Regions from separate parts of the Cytobacillus sp. MT66 genome, predicted to be linked through region 4. Evidence: riboswitches for the same ligand, from Rfam matches in the RefSeq annotation. Region 4 holds a riboswitch; each other region holds the start of a gene.

Region 1 (3,108 bases), on a different contig from region 4:
CAATCTCCTCTGGCGGCAGAGGCTTGCTGAAAAGATAGCCTTGAGCACCATCACAATGATTTCGTTGAAGAAAGACTAATTGGTCTTTTGATTCCACCCCCTCAGCAATCACCTGCATTTCTAGCTGATGAGCCATGGTAATAATGGTTTTAACAATGGCTGCATCAGTGGAATCTTGGGTTGAGTTTCTTACAAACGATTGATCAATTTTTAAAACATCAATCGGGAATATTCTTAGGTAATTAAGAGAGCTATAACCAGTTCCAAAGTCATCTAAACTGATTTTTACACCAAGGGTCTTTAATTCGTTAAGTACTTTTAATCCTTGAGGGATATCCATTAAGGTACTTTCGGTAATTTCAAGTTCTAGGTATTCTGCATCTAACCCTGTTTCTTCTAGAACAGATTTAACAATTTGAGCGAAGTTAGGCTGATAGAGCTGCCGGCCAGATAAATTAACGGAAATAATAAATGGTGGAAGTCCCTGATCCTGCCAGGCCCTATACTGTTTACATGCTGTTCGTAATACCCATTCCCCAATTGGGATAATGAGGCCAGTCTCCTCTGCAAGCGGAATAAACTCCCCTGGGGAAACCATTCCTTTTTCCGGATGATCCCAACGGATAAGTGCTTCCATTCCCATCATTTTTCCAGTGAAAAGATCCATTTTGGGCTGATATTGCAGAAAGAATTCATTATTATTTATTGCCTTATGCAGATTCACTTCAATTTCTAATTTATTATGTATGTGATCTGTTTGATTTGAACGATAAAATTGAAAGTTATTCTTGCCATTATTTTTTACATGATACATAGCTACATCGGCTTTTTTAATTAGGGAGTCAATATCTTTTCCATCATGTGGATAGAAGCTAACTCCAATACTTGGTGAAGAATAAATTTCATAGCAATCAACAATGAACGGTTCGTCAAAACAAGTAAGGATTCTTTCCATGGTATCCATTACTTCTTTATGATTCAGATTGATAAGGGATACAAGAAATTCATCTCCACCATTTCGTGCCAAGGTATCAGCTTGGTCTAAACAATTGATTAACCGTTGAGCAACTTCTTTTAATAACAAGTCACCAATCTCGTGGCCTAACGAGTCATTAATGACCATAAACCTGTCTAGGTCAAAGAACAATACAGCTGCAGACTTAGTTGTTTCTTTTTGTAAGACTTCCTTTAAATGCTTAAAAAAATGATGACGGTTGGATAAACCCGTCAATGCATCATGGTTAATGAAATAATCAATTGCTTCATCTACCCCTATAAGATCCTTCTTTACTACCATATTGCACCATCCTCGATTTTCCGTATTTAGAAATTCTGGATAATGAAGAAGAGACTAAACGAAAACCGATTAGTCTCTTCTTATTATCGGTAACTGGCTGGCATGATCTGACATTGATCGAAGCCCCTTTAGTTTTGCGTCTTTACCTTTCGATAAATTTGCCTTTAACTAATTTATATTTTTAAATATGAATAAGTTTGGTTCCATGGATTATAGTCTAGGTAAATGCTACCATATATTAATTGATTATTCACCTAAAAAATACAAATTTCGATATTTTTCGATTGTTTTCTACATGTTTGTAAGGGTAAAATTGTGATAAAATACCTATCAACTTTAAAGTGAAATGTTCTATTCTTTTTATTGTTAGACATTAATAGTAAGGGTGACATTCTATCAGAAAAATTATTATTCTTCTTATTATGATTATTTTCTTTAGTTTGCTTTTCGTAGTTTATGATTATATCAACTACGAAACTTATAAAAAGAATTGGTTAAGAATAACACTTTTAATTATTCCAATCTTTTTACAGCTGGTATTAACCTATTTGATCAAGGTAAACTTTGAAAAACTGAAATTTTTAACAGAAAGGGACTTCTTAAGTAAGGTTTATAATAGAAGATTCGTCCATAGTGCTTTTCCGGAAATAACACAAAAATTAAATGGCCAGAAATTAAACATCTTCTTGCTAGACATAGATGATTTTAAGGAAATTAATGATACCTATGGTCATGAAGCTGGGGATTTAGCTATTCAAGCTGTTTCTAAAGCACTTACTAGAAATACAAGAAAGATGGATATCGTTGCCAGATGGGGAGGAGATGAGTTCTTCCTAATCATTCCTAATAAAGAGGTTATATCTACCGAAGCGATTTTAAATAGAATTAAAAAGAATTTAGAAAACTTTTCAACGTAAAAAAGCATTAATCTTTCTATATCTATTGGACGCTCAGTATACCCGGATGATGGCAAACGACTGGAAGAATTAGCGAAATTAGCCGATAAAAAAATGTATAAACATAAATTTAAACACAAACAAAGCAAAAACGAAAATGGCACAAAAGGGTGTAAGTAAGAGGACACAGGGACAGGCACCTTGTCCGAAAGCCTGTAGATTTGTTTGAAAATCCCCAATCGTATAAATCGGTTATAAATTCCTATCCGGGATATCTTCAAAAATATTGCAGAGAGTGATCAGCTGATCACTCTCTAAATTTTATCCTTATAAAGGTGTAGCGGTTAGTTGCTTCAACGCTGGTTTCCCGTCTTCAACCACAAACGAAGCACGTGTACTAATCGGGGCTCCCGGTCTTGTTACATATGGAATGACTTGATAATCGGTTTGCCATGTGTTTTGTGTCAGTTTACAGCGTACATAGCCGCGATAGTTATTGAAAAACTTAATATGCGGGTTTTCTTTTAAGTATTGTGCGGTATTGTTATTCACATCCGATCCGTCACCATTAGACGTAATCGAAGTCCCGACAAACTCTACGGCTACTGTTTCTGAATTCGGGTCATGGAAGTCTACTTTGATTTCATTTGCCCAGTTCGTATGAACATCCCCAGTAAGGACGACGGTGTTTTTAATATCCTTTTCTGCTAAAAAGTCTGTAATTCGCTGACGGGCAGCTGGATAGCCATCCCAAGCATCCATACTTACATATTCTTCTCCTGGATCAAAATCACCATCACGGTGAGCGAAAAATACTTGTTGTGCTAGTACTTTCCATTTCGTTTGTGACGCAGCCAGTCCATTTAGCAGCCATTGTTCTTGCTGCTCACCTAATAGGGTGCGGTTTGGATCCTC
Region 2 (3,108 bases), on a different contig from region 4:
AAAATGCCTGGAAAACTGGTTGAGGGAGTGAAGAAGCTGTGTTTGGTTGCTTTCCATTAAATCACCTATATTTAAATTAGTTACCTAGCTAATTATATGCACTTTCGATCAGTTTGTCTAGACTAATGTTCAAAAAATGTTCACTTGATTTTTTGAAAGTGTTTACATAAAAAATCCAAGCCTTTTATTATATAAATTTTATAAATAATACATAATATTAAGAAAATGAGAGGAATTAAGAGTAAATGAATGAAAAACGTTCAATATAAAGAACGAATGTGAGAATTTCGATTTTTATCATAACAGAACATTTGGACTATACTCATCTTAATAGTTCTTTTAAAAGAACAACCTAATCAGGGTGGTGAAAAAATGTATCAAAAAAACTGCGATAAATGTCAACGGCCATCATTCGGCAGCAGTGAATATGGGGCCTGGCATTGTCCTGTATGCGGAAACGATTTAACGAAATATCCCTTCCTCGATGCAATGACACTTGAGAGAATTCATGTAAATGCTATTCCGTTTCAAAGGAAGATAGATTGCTATAAAGAACAAATCAAATCACTATGCTTGTGGACATTTTCAAAAGGGGATGGGACGGTTGGAGACAAAGGTCATCGCAAAGGAATTAGATAAGGAATGGATGCGGCTTATATTAGAAGCGAAAAAACAAGGAATTGAAAAAGAGGAAATTCGCAAATTTTTTTATAATGGGCAGGGAGAGGAGGCTAGTGAAAAATCATAGTAATTCCTGGGCGGGGATACTTTTTTTGAGTTACCTTATTTCAGTAACCGATTGATAATGGAGGACTTTCGTGAAAATCATTTTCCTTTATCTGGCTTTCTTGAACTTGTTTGATGGTGCAGTTACCTTCTGGGGACTCCAATCATCCATCATAACCGAATTCAATCCGCTTATGCATTCTCTCTACGATGTACATCCTGTGATTTTTCTTGTTTTTAAACTATGCTTGTCTTGTTTGTTGTTAGGATTTGTCGTTTTTAACCGGGTTCCATCGAATAGGCCTATAAGAGTTATATCCTTGGCAGCTTCGGTACTTTATACCTCTGTCATTTTTCTGCATGGGGTATGGATTTTTCAGTATATTGCGTAATCCTTGATAAAATAGACGACTTGTTTCCCTATTTTTCTGGCACCTTATAGGTTTTTATAATAATTTTCATTATTTAATCAATGAATTTTGACCTTTATGACAACCATATGTTGGAAATTGTCGATTAATCGGGGAAATTTGGGTTTAAAACATAGATTTATTTGACAAAAAGTAACACATTCAAACGTAAGCAAGCTAGTAAAATACAACTATGCAAAAAATACTATGCTTGTTTTTAAGGACACAGAAAATGGCAAACCCACTGAAAAATGGGGACGCAAAGTCACAGATCTAAGGTATAAGAGAAAGCTGGATCGGAAAATTGTCCTACATACATACACCGCAATTTTCTGGAGTACAGGAGATACATACTAAGATGGCTGGACTGCCTGGGATACGAATGGTATTTTGGGAGGGAATAGGTTGAATAATCTTAATGGACAAAATGAAGGACTTGACAGCGAATGGGTCCAGTTAATCATCGAAGCAAAGAATATGGGAATTGAAAAAGACGAAATAAGGGAATTTCTTTTAAAAAGTACGATTAATGAATTTAGCATTAAAACGAGTTAAATAAATATAAGAAATGAGAAGTGTTTCTTATGAGGGGGGTCTCTAAAAGAAATGCTTTTATTTTTACAATAAAAAAACAGAAGCATTGATAGGCTCCTGTTTTATTTCTTCTGATCAATTCTCCATTTATTAAATTCTAGAAATTCGCGGAACTGGTCTTTTGATACCCCTGAATTCATTGCTTCCTGGACAATGTTGATCCACTCTGAATCTAGCTCGTCTTTATTTGGCTGCTCGTGTATTAAATGATCAACGGGTACATTTAAGACGCCAGCGATTTTTTCAAGAAATTGTATTGAAGGGTTTGTTTGCAGGTTCCGTTCTAATGAACTTAAATAGGATTTGGCTACGCCAGCCCGTTCTGCAAGCTCGGATAACGACATTTTCTTTTCTTTACGCAAAGTTTTTACACGCTCACCGATCATCCAATCTCACACACCTTACTATTAATAATTATTCCTATTATATCAAAAAACAGTACGAAGTTCCATATTACGAACATAATATGTAAAATGTTCAGTATATTTCCTTATTTACCCGTTTTGTACGATTTGAAACCAATTTATATAAAAAAGTGCTCCGCTTAGTTTGCAAGAGCACTTTTTGATTCCACAAGCTTAATGATTTCCTCGGTTGCTGCATCCACATCATCTGCTTCAATATGATGGAATGGCTTTTCATATTCCAGCTGTTTGTGGGCATATCGCGGATCATAGTAGGATTCTAATAAAACCTTTATAAAGAGTCTAAAATCTTGATTTTCTAATGAATCATCTAATGCTTGAATAGCCTCTTTGTCTTTCATGCGCTTCCTGATAAAGGCATACCGTTCCTTAATGGTGTCAAGAAACCAATCCTCGTTTAAATATGGCTCAACATAGTCGCGGTGAATTCGCTCAATGCGCGTTTTTAGCGAAGCCTGCAGGTTGATGTTGATTCCATCTTGCTTCAAGTCAAGAAGGACGTCCGGCTGAACAACCTTTCCGATTCGCTTGCTTTCTGCTTCGATAAAGAAAAACGGTTTGTCCTTTATTTTTAGTAAAGTGTCAAAAAGCAGGGCATCGAAGGTTTTCTGACTGTGGCCCAGGTATTGCCCGTAGTAACCGAAGATGGATCCGCGGTGTGCAGCCATTCCTTCCAGGTCGATAACCGCCATGCCTTTTTCCGCTAGCTTATGAAGCACTTCTGTTTTTCCAACGCCCGTCATTCCATGAATGGAAATCGCCTTTTGCGGAACAAGATTGGGTATTGCTTCTAATATATACTGCCGGTAGGCGCGATACCCTCCGGTTAATCGTGTGGCTGAAAGGCCTGCGAATGATAAAAAGGTAGCAACCGATTTACTGCGCATGCCGCCGCGCCAGCAGTAAATAACTGGATGTCCGCCATCCTGCATTAAATCCCTAATTTTGCCGAG
Region 3 (3,108 bases), on a different contig from region 4:
TTTCCACGCAATTCAGCTTGTAAGACTTTCGTTAACCCCATCAGGCCGAATTTTGAAGCTGAATACCCGCCGTTTCCAGGTAAAGCCATTGTCCCGGCAACTGAAACTAAATTGAGGATATGCCCACTCTGTTTTTCAGCCATGTACCTTCCAAACATCTTACAAGTTAGATAGGAGCCCCGTAAATTTACGTTGATCATTTGGTCAAAGTCTTCTGTTGAAGAATCAATCACACTTGAAAAAACACCCACTCCCGCTGCATTGATTAAGACATCGACGTTTCCAAAGTGCTGAATAGCTTTTTCATAAAAATCCTTAACCGATTCTTCACTGGTTACATCCAAAGGCATCTTCAAAACATTCTTATTAGAGTAGTAGGTGTTGCTTCTACTCCCTAAGACGACATTCCCGCCCAATTGTTCGATTGAGGCAGCAATAGCCTTCCCAATTCCCCTACTAGAGCCAGTAATGGCAATCGTTTTTCCTTTTAACGACATTTGGTTATCCATCAATCATTCCACCCCTGGACCGAAATACTCAAAATAGTTTTTTTCCGTTTCATACAAACCGATTTTGAAAAGGTTCGAAATTCTTGGTGAAAGTAAATCCCAAATCACAACTGCCACGTTTTCGGAGGTTGGATTCAAGTTTTCAAATTCTTCCGTATCCAAATTTAAATGTTTATGGTCAAATTTTTTCATGATCTCTTCGTCCACGATCTGATCCAATTCTGAAAGGTTCGCAATCATGCCAGTAACTGGGTCAGGTATTCCGCTTACAGTTACCTCTAAATAGTAGTTATGACCATGCCCATAAAGGTTATTGCACTTCCCAAAAAGGGCCACATTTTCTTCTTCGCTTAATTGACTACTATGTAAACGGTGTGCAGTGGAAAAATGATATTTTCTCGTTAATCGAACCATTTCAGCATTCTCCTTTTCTGAATATAAGAAATCATTTTCTCTTAGTTTGATTTTATGGAGTTCACAGCCATCTATTTTTCCATCTAAGGAATCCCATAGGTACGCCGTTATATTTTCAGTTGTCGGGACGTTTTCTTTAAAATAAGGATTTTCTTTATTTAAGAACTTCCCATCTAATTCCTTACGAACGAAGGACTTTACAACTTTATCGATATCCGTAATATTGACCACAATGCCTGACTTAGCGTCTAACGATCCTTTTACCATAACCTCTAGCGTATAATCGTGACCATGCCCATGAGGATTTGCACATAGGCCAAACACTTCTTGATTTTGCTTTTCGCTCCAATCGTCAATTCGATAGAAATGAGCAGCAGAGAAATACATTTTTCTTGAAAGATAGAGCATAGATTTTCCTCCTATTAATCTCTTAAAAGAGCCCTTTCAAATTCTTCCGTTAACGCAGCATCATCTTTGAATACACCCTTTTTTACTGTTGTCACCGTTGCACTTCCTGGTTTTTTCACACCCCTGGCACACATGCAAAGATGTTGTCCCTCTATACTGACAATCACACCTTTTGGTTTTAGGACATTCATTATTGCTTCTGCAGTTTGTTGTGTCATTCTTTCCTGGACCTGCGGACGTTTAGAGACTAATTCAACAAGGCGAGCAAATTTACTTAAACCTATTACTCTCCCATTTGGAATGTAACCAATGTGAGCCTTCCCGAAAAAAGGGATCAGATGATGTTCACAGAAGGTATAATAGTTAATATCCTTAACAACAACGATTCCTTCATATTGTTCCTCAAAGGTAGTCGTTAAAGCCGTTTCAGGAGGAACGCCTACTCCTGCAAAAACTTCTTTATACATTTTTGCCACACGTTTTGGTGTATCTAATAAACCCTCGCGATTTGGATCTTCCCCAATTAATTCTAAAATTCCGCGAACATGCTGCTCTACTAAGTCATTATTTAAATCAACTGCCATGTGAATTCCTCCAAATATGTTCTAAAAATAAAAAAACTCACCATAGGATTGGTAAGTGTACTTAACCAACCTTTTCGGTAACCCGGCGATCCTAGCATCCTTGCCTTAGACCCGTAGCTTTGCGTCCTTATTTTTCAATAAGTTTGCCATTATCGAAGATTAAATATTGTATTTACAGAAAAGTTGCCTTTTCTATTAAGATATCTTTCAATTGAACCAATTCGAAAATATCGTTAATAGGTTGTTGAATATTTTTTACCACGATTTGACTATTAGTCTCACTGCTTTTTACGGTTTCCACCAGATTAATAAACAATCCTATGCCAGTGGAATCTACAAATGGTACTTCATTAAAGTCAATTTCAACATTCTGGTACCCTGATAAAATAGGAATGACTTCCTCCTCTAGTATTTCAGTTACTTCTATATCTAAGTCACCCATAAAATAAATGGTGATTGTTTGCTCTTTTTCCTCAAGTTTATAAGAAAACATGATCAATTCTCCTTATAATTAAAAAATAATTCTTCCGTTTTCATCTAGGTGAGCATTTATATATCTACGATCTTCCTGGAAGGTATGTTTACTCTTACCAATTTGAATAACAGTTCCAACTCTAACAAAACCAATCTTAATGTTTTCGCTGCTTGGCACTATTATTTTACTTGTGACACCACTATCGGAACCTGATTCATTAATAGTTGCCCCCTGCCGAGCAAAGATCTCTCCTCCTCGGAAAACTCCTTTTACACTAACATGGCCGATAGCATGTATTTTGGAATTATAGCAACCTTGTCCGCGGATCACCACATCACCGCTCGAGAAAATCGTATTCCCTTGAGAATTCATCAGTTCAACCGTACATTCTTGTATTTCTTGGTTATATTTCTTAATTATTTGATCAATCTTGTCTGACAAACCCTTAATTTTTTCAAGGGAGTGAAGTTCGTTTGGAACCGCGGACATAAAACACATTCTTAGTTGTTCGATAAGAGATTCCCATTCAGTATCTAACAGGTTGGTTGATGTTTTTCCTAATTCTATAAGTTGATTAATAGACCGTACGAGGGTCTTGAACTTTTTGTCTACCAAAAGTTTGATAAGTGGGAATAACCCACTTTTGGAGTAATCTGTAATTTTAAAAGCTGGCATATTCATTAACTGGTGAATGGATGAAATCATCTTGTTCATTTGA
Region 4 (3,108 bases):
TATTTTATCTTACAATATAACTGAGAAATTAAAGCTAGCCAATGTACTTGATTTATTTCATATTTGTAAAACTTCTCAAAGCAAAGTTTACTTATATACCGATAATTATGTTTTAAAGCCTCAGCAACTGTCTAAAATGGTTTCATTTTTCCTTACATATCAAGGACATTTATATTTATATATAGAAGGACAAGACGCCACGAAAACAGTTAATGCCATTGACTCAATTCTTAATAAATATATTTATGGAAAATGCTGTAGAACGCCACTGGCAAATTTATGATTAAACGGTAAGCTGCCGATATTAGTATTTGAATAACATGGTGATGAATTCATATACTGAACCTACTGTCCAGAACAGTACGTAATCCCCATGTTGAATTTTGCCTGTTTGGATTCCCTCATGAAGAGCAATGAATGGACTGCTCGTGCCAGGATAGCCATATTTATCTGCGGCAAAAATGATTTGGTCTTCATGGAATCCCATGTTTTCTTGAATCCGTTGAAGTATAGCCTTGTTACTTTGACTAAAGCAACATTTAACATCACTTGGTTTTAATCCGTGCTGATTCAGAATCTCACGCATGGAATCATAGACATGAGGGTACATAGGCGACGCATCAAAAGGTTCAAACTTCATATACGGGTCATTTTGTTCTTTCAAAGTTTGCACTAACCCATTAACCGGAAACATGATAGGGTTAGGGTTCACACTATCCGTATAATGAAGCGAATCAATAAATCCTGCAGATTCTTCTGTACTTTCTAAAATAACAGCAGAGGCAAGGTCCCCGAATAACGAATAACTTAGTTCATCTTCAGGATTCAGTATAGGAGAAAAATGATCAGAGCCAATGACTAACGCCCGTTGAATCCTGGAATTGCCTTGCATATAGCGAGCAGCAAAATCGACAGCAAGAGTCATTCCAATACAATTTCCGTTTAAGTCAAAAGCGATAGAATGGCTTGAAGCGTTGATTGCTTGATGGATATAGAGGGCGTTCATTGGAATCAATTGATCTGGTATTTGAGTGGAATAGATAATCATATCAATATCTTTTCCGGTCAGATGAGCATTTTCTAATACTTTTTTTGAAGCCTCAATAGCCATAGTGATGCCTGTTTCCTTTTTCTTATCTGGATCTGTCCAATAGCGATTTTCTCTGCCAACGTGTTTTAATAGATGGCGAATATCTTTGCCTCGCTTATCAAAATGCTGAAAGAAAAAGTCGTTAGGAATGTGATTTTCTGGATGATATATAGCAATCTCTTTTATTTTGATGTTTGTCATGGATGAATTCCTCTCTATAAATTTTTCATAAATTCGAAAAAACATAAACGAAAAAGGGGGTACAAGCTGTACCCTCTCCTTGGTAAAATCATCTTCTTATTGGAATTCTATTATCATTCGGTAACTTCCGCATTGGTTATGCCATTTTGCCGAATTAGACGGCTTAGCTGCATTTTTAAAATTGGGTTTTTTCCAACGCTGAAAATGACCTTCTTAAAGCCAGTCTGATTATACAGTTTTACACACGATTCTAGCAGCGGCAGCAATTCGGTCCCGGCTACTTTCATATCCGTGCAATCTGCAACGCAGTTGTATTCCTGAGAATTCACGCTAGAAGTCTTTTGATTATATTCATTAATAAATGCCTGTGCTCCTTCTGGAGTTGCACTGCCTTCCACTCGGATCTTAATCTCCTTTTTTACTCTGTCCACCTTGATTTCATAACTGCCATTAACATCTGTTGCCATTATAAAGTCTTCCTTTCTATGTATTTAATTAAAATAAAAAAGCACAAAACCGCAAATGGGATGTGTGCTTGAATAACCCCCATGTTCGGTAACTCAGCCACCATAGCATTTGATGCTTTGCCTTAGGTCTGTAGCTTTGCGTCCTTACCTTTAGATAAGTTTGCCATTATCGTAATAGAGAAAATATATGATACTTAGATAATATATTATTATAATAATACAAAAGTAGGTTTGAGAGTTCAAGAATATTTAGGTCTTTTTAATCACTTGATGGTAAAAATAGATTAAGGGACTTCACATGTTGATTTGTATTTTATGATATCAAACTCCTGGATAAAGTGGATTTGGGGTAATTATTGATGATTTACCAAAGTGTGCATTATGGCGGAAGGGGAATATGATAAGTCTAAATTAGAAATTATTGATGTAAGAGATTATAATGAATCTAATAAGAATCCAAGTTTGAGGTGGTATAGCTATGGAATATAACGATCAAATAAAAAACAGAGTTAAGCGGATTGAAGGGCAGTTAAGAGGAATTCTTCGGTTAATGGAGGAACAAAAGGACTGTAAAGATGTGATCACCCAGTTGTCTGCCGCTAGAACAGCTATAGATCGGACAATAGGAGTTATTGTAAGCTCCAATTTGGTTGAATGTGTTCGAAAAGCAGAAGATTCAGAAGACAGAAATGCTGAAGACTTAATTAAAGAAGCGGTAAACCTCTTAGTGAGAAGTCGTTAAAAGATCTAATAGATTTATTAAAAATGGTAAACGCTCACACGAGTTGGCAAACAGTTGTGAGTGTTTTTATTTTTAGGGAAACTGCTGCCTAATGTACGATTTGAAATGACTTATGTACAACTAGCGTGTGCCTATTCTTCATGATACATTTAGTAAAGAAGAAAATGTCCTGTTTAACGAAAGGAGGCAACCCTATGCAAATCCAGCTGAATCAAAAAATTATAAAAGAGCGATGTGGGGCTGTCTCCTTTAAAAGAGGGGACGCTTTTTATCGTAATGGAAAAGTAAAAGTGGAAGAAGTAACGCCAATTTCTATACAGGCTACAGTCCAAGGGGTGGAGGATTTCCATGTCCGCCTCAAGAAACTTCCTAAAGGATTTCAAGCGGTCTGCAGCTGCCCGTCTCTTAATTCTTTTGATAAAGATTGCCAACATATTGCCGCGGTGCTGCTAGCTTGGCAGCACCACCAGCAAGAGAATATACAAGATAAATATATTCCTGGACAAACAGATGGACAGATGCCAGAAGAATTGCTGAAATTATTTGAGGAGAAGCAGCTGCCTGTAAGTGGCCGGCAAATCCATTTTGAAAATAGACAACTCCTGGAT

The links. A riboswitch is a leader RNA that binds a small molecule or an ion and turns the genes downstream of it on or off. The one in region 4 is predicted to bind cyclic di-GMP.
Region 1: it holds a riboswitch for cyclic di-GMP, as region 4 does, so the genes downstream of both, AC1Q59_RS12445 (putative bifunctional diguanylate cyclase/phosphodiesterase) here and AC1Q59_RS24005 (hypothetical protein) in region 4, are expected to answer to the same signal.
Region 2: it holds a riboswitch for cyclic di-GMP, as region 4 does, so the genes downstream of both, AC1Q59_RS10240 (anti-repressor SinI family protein) here and AC1Q59_RS24005 (hypothetical protein) in region 4, are expected to answer to the same signal.
Region 3: it holds a riboswitch for cyclic di-GMP, as region 4 does, so the genes downstream of both, folE (GTP cyclohydrolase I FolE) here and AC1Q59_RS24005 (hypothetical protein) in region 4, are expected to answer to the same signal.

What each region holds. Positions count from the first base shown of each region.
Region 1 covers NZ_JBXAFB010000006.1:77,857-80,964, forward strand. Annotated here, with positions in the region: gene AC1Q59_RS12445 (putative bifunctional diguanylate cyclase/phosphodiesterase) at 1-1,297, opposite strand, end outside; cyclic di-GMP riboswitch class I at 1,383-1,470, opposite strand; partial or broken gene AC1Q59_RS12450 (GGDEF domain-containing protein) at 1,846-2,373, shown strand; gene AC1Q59_RS12455 (alkaline phosphatase D family protein) at 2,521-3,108, opposite strand, start outside.
Region 2 covers NZ_JBXAFB010000004.1:378,614-381,721, forward strand. Annotated here, with positions in the region: gene AC1Q59_RS10225 (MarR family winged helix-turn-helix transcriptional regulator) at 1-57, opposite strand, end outside; gene AC1Q59_RS10230 (anti-repressor SinI family protein) at 605-748, shown strand; gene AC1Q59_RS10235 (DUF5658 family protein) at 819-1,118, shown strand; cyclic di-GMP riboswitch class I at 1,361-1,440, shown strand; gene AC1Q59_RS10240 (anti-repressor SinI family protein) at 1,542-1,691, shown strand; gene AC1Q59_RS10245 (helix-turn-helix domain-containing protein) at 1,793-2,116, opposite strand; gene mnmH (tRNA 2-selenouridine(34) synthase MnmH) at 2,275-3,108, opposite strand, start outside.
Region 3 covers NZ_JBXAFB010000025.1:15,388-18,495, reverse strand. Annotated here, with positions in the region: gene AC1Q59_RS23730 (SDR family oxidoreductase) at 1-509, opposite strand, end outside; gene AC1Q59_RS23725 (6-carboxytetrahydropterin synthase) at 513-1,331, opposite strand; gene folE (GTP cyclohydrolase I FolE) at 1,346-1,915, opposite strand; cyclic di-GMP riboswitch class I at 1,989-2,073, opposite strand; gene AC1Q59_RS23715 (STAS domain-containing protein) at 2,088-2,408, opposite strand; gene AC1Q59_RS23710 (flagellar assembly protein A) at 2,427-3,108, opposite strand, start outside.
Region 4 covers NZ_JBXAFB010000027.1:6,525-9,632, reverse strand. Annotated here, with positions in the region: gene AC1Q59_RS24015 (hypothetical protein) at 1-283, shown strand, start outside; gene AC1Q59_RS24010 (ketoacyl-ACP synthase III) at 305-1,291, opposite strand; gene AC1Q59_RS24005 (hypothetical protein) at 1,405-1,758, opposite strand; cyclic di-GMP riboswitch class I at 1,843-1,933, opposite strand; gene AC1Q59_RS24000 (metal-sensitive transcriptional regulator) at 2,237-2,500, shown strand; gene AC1Q59_RS23995 (SNF2 helicase associated domain-containing protein) at 2,695-3,108, shown strand, end outside.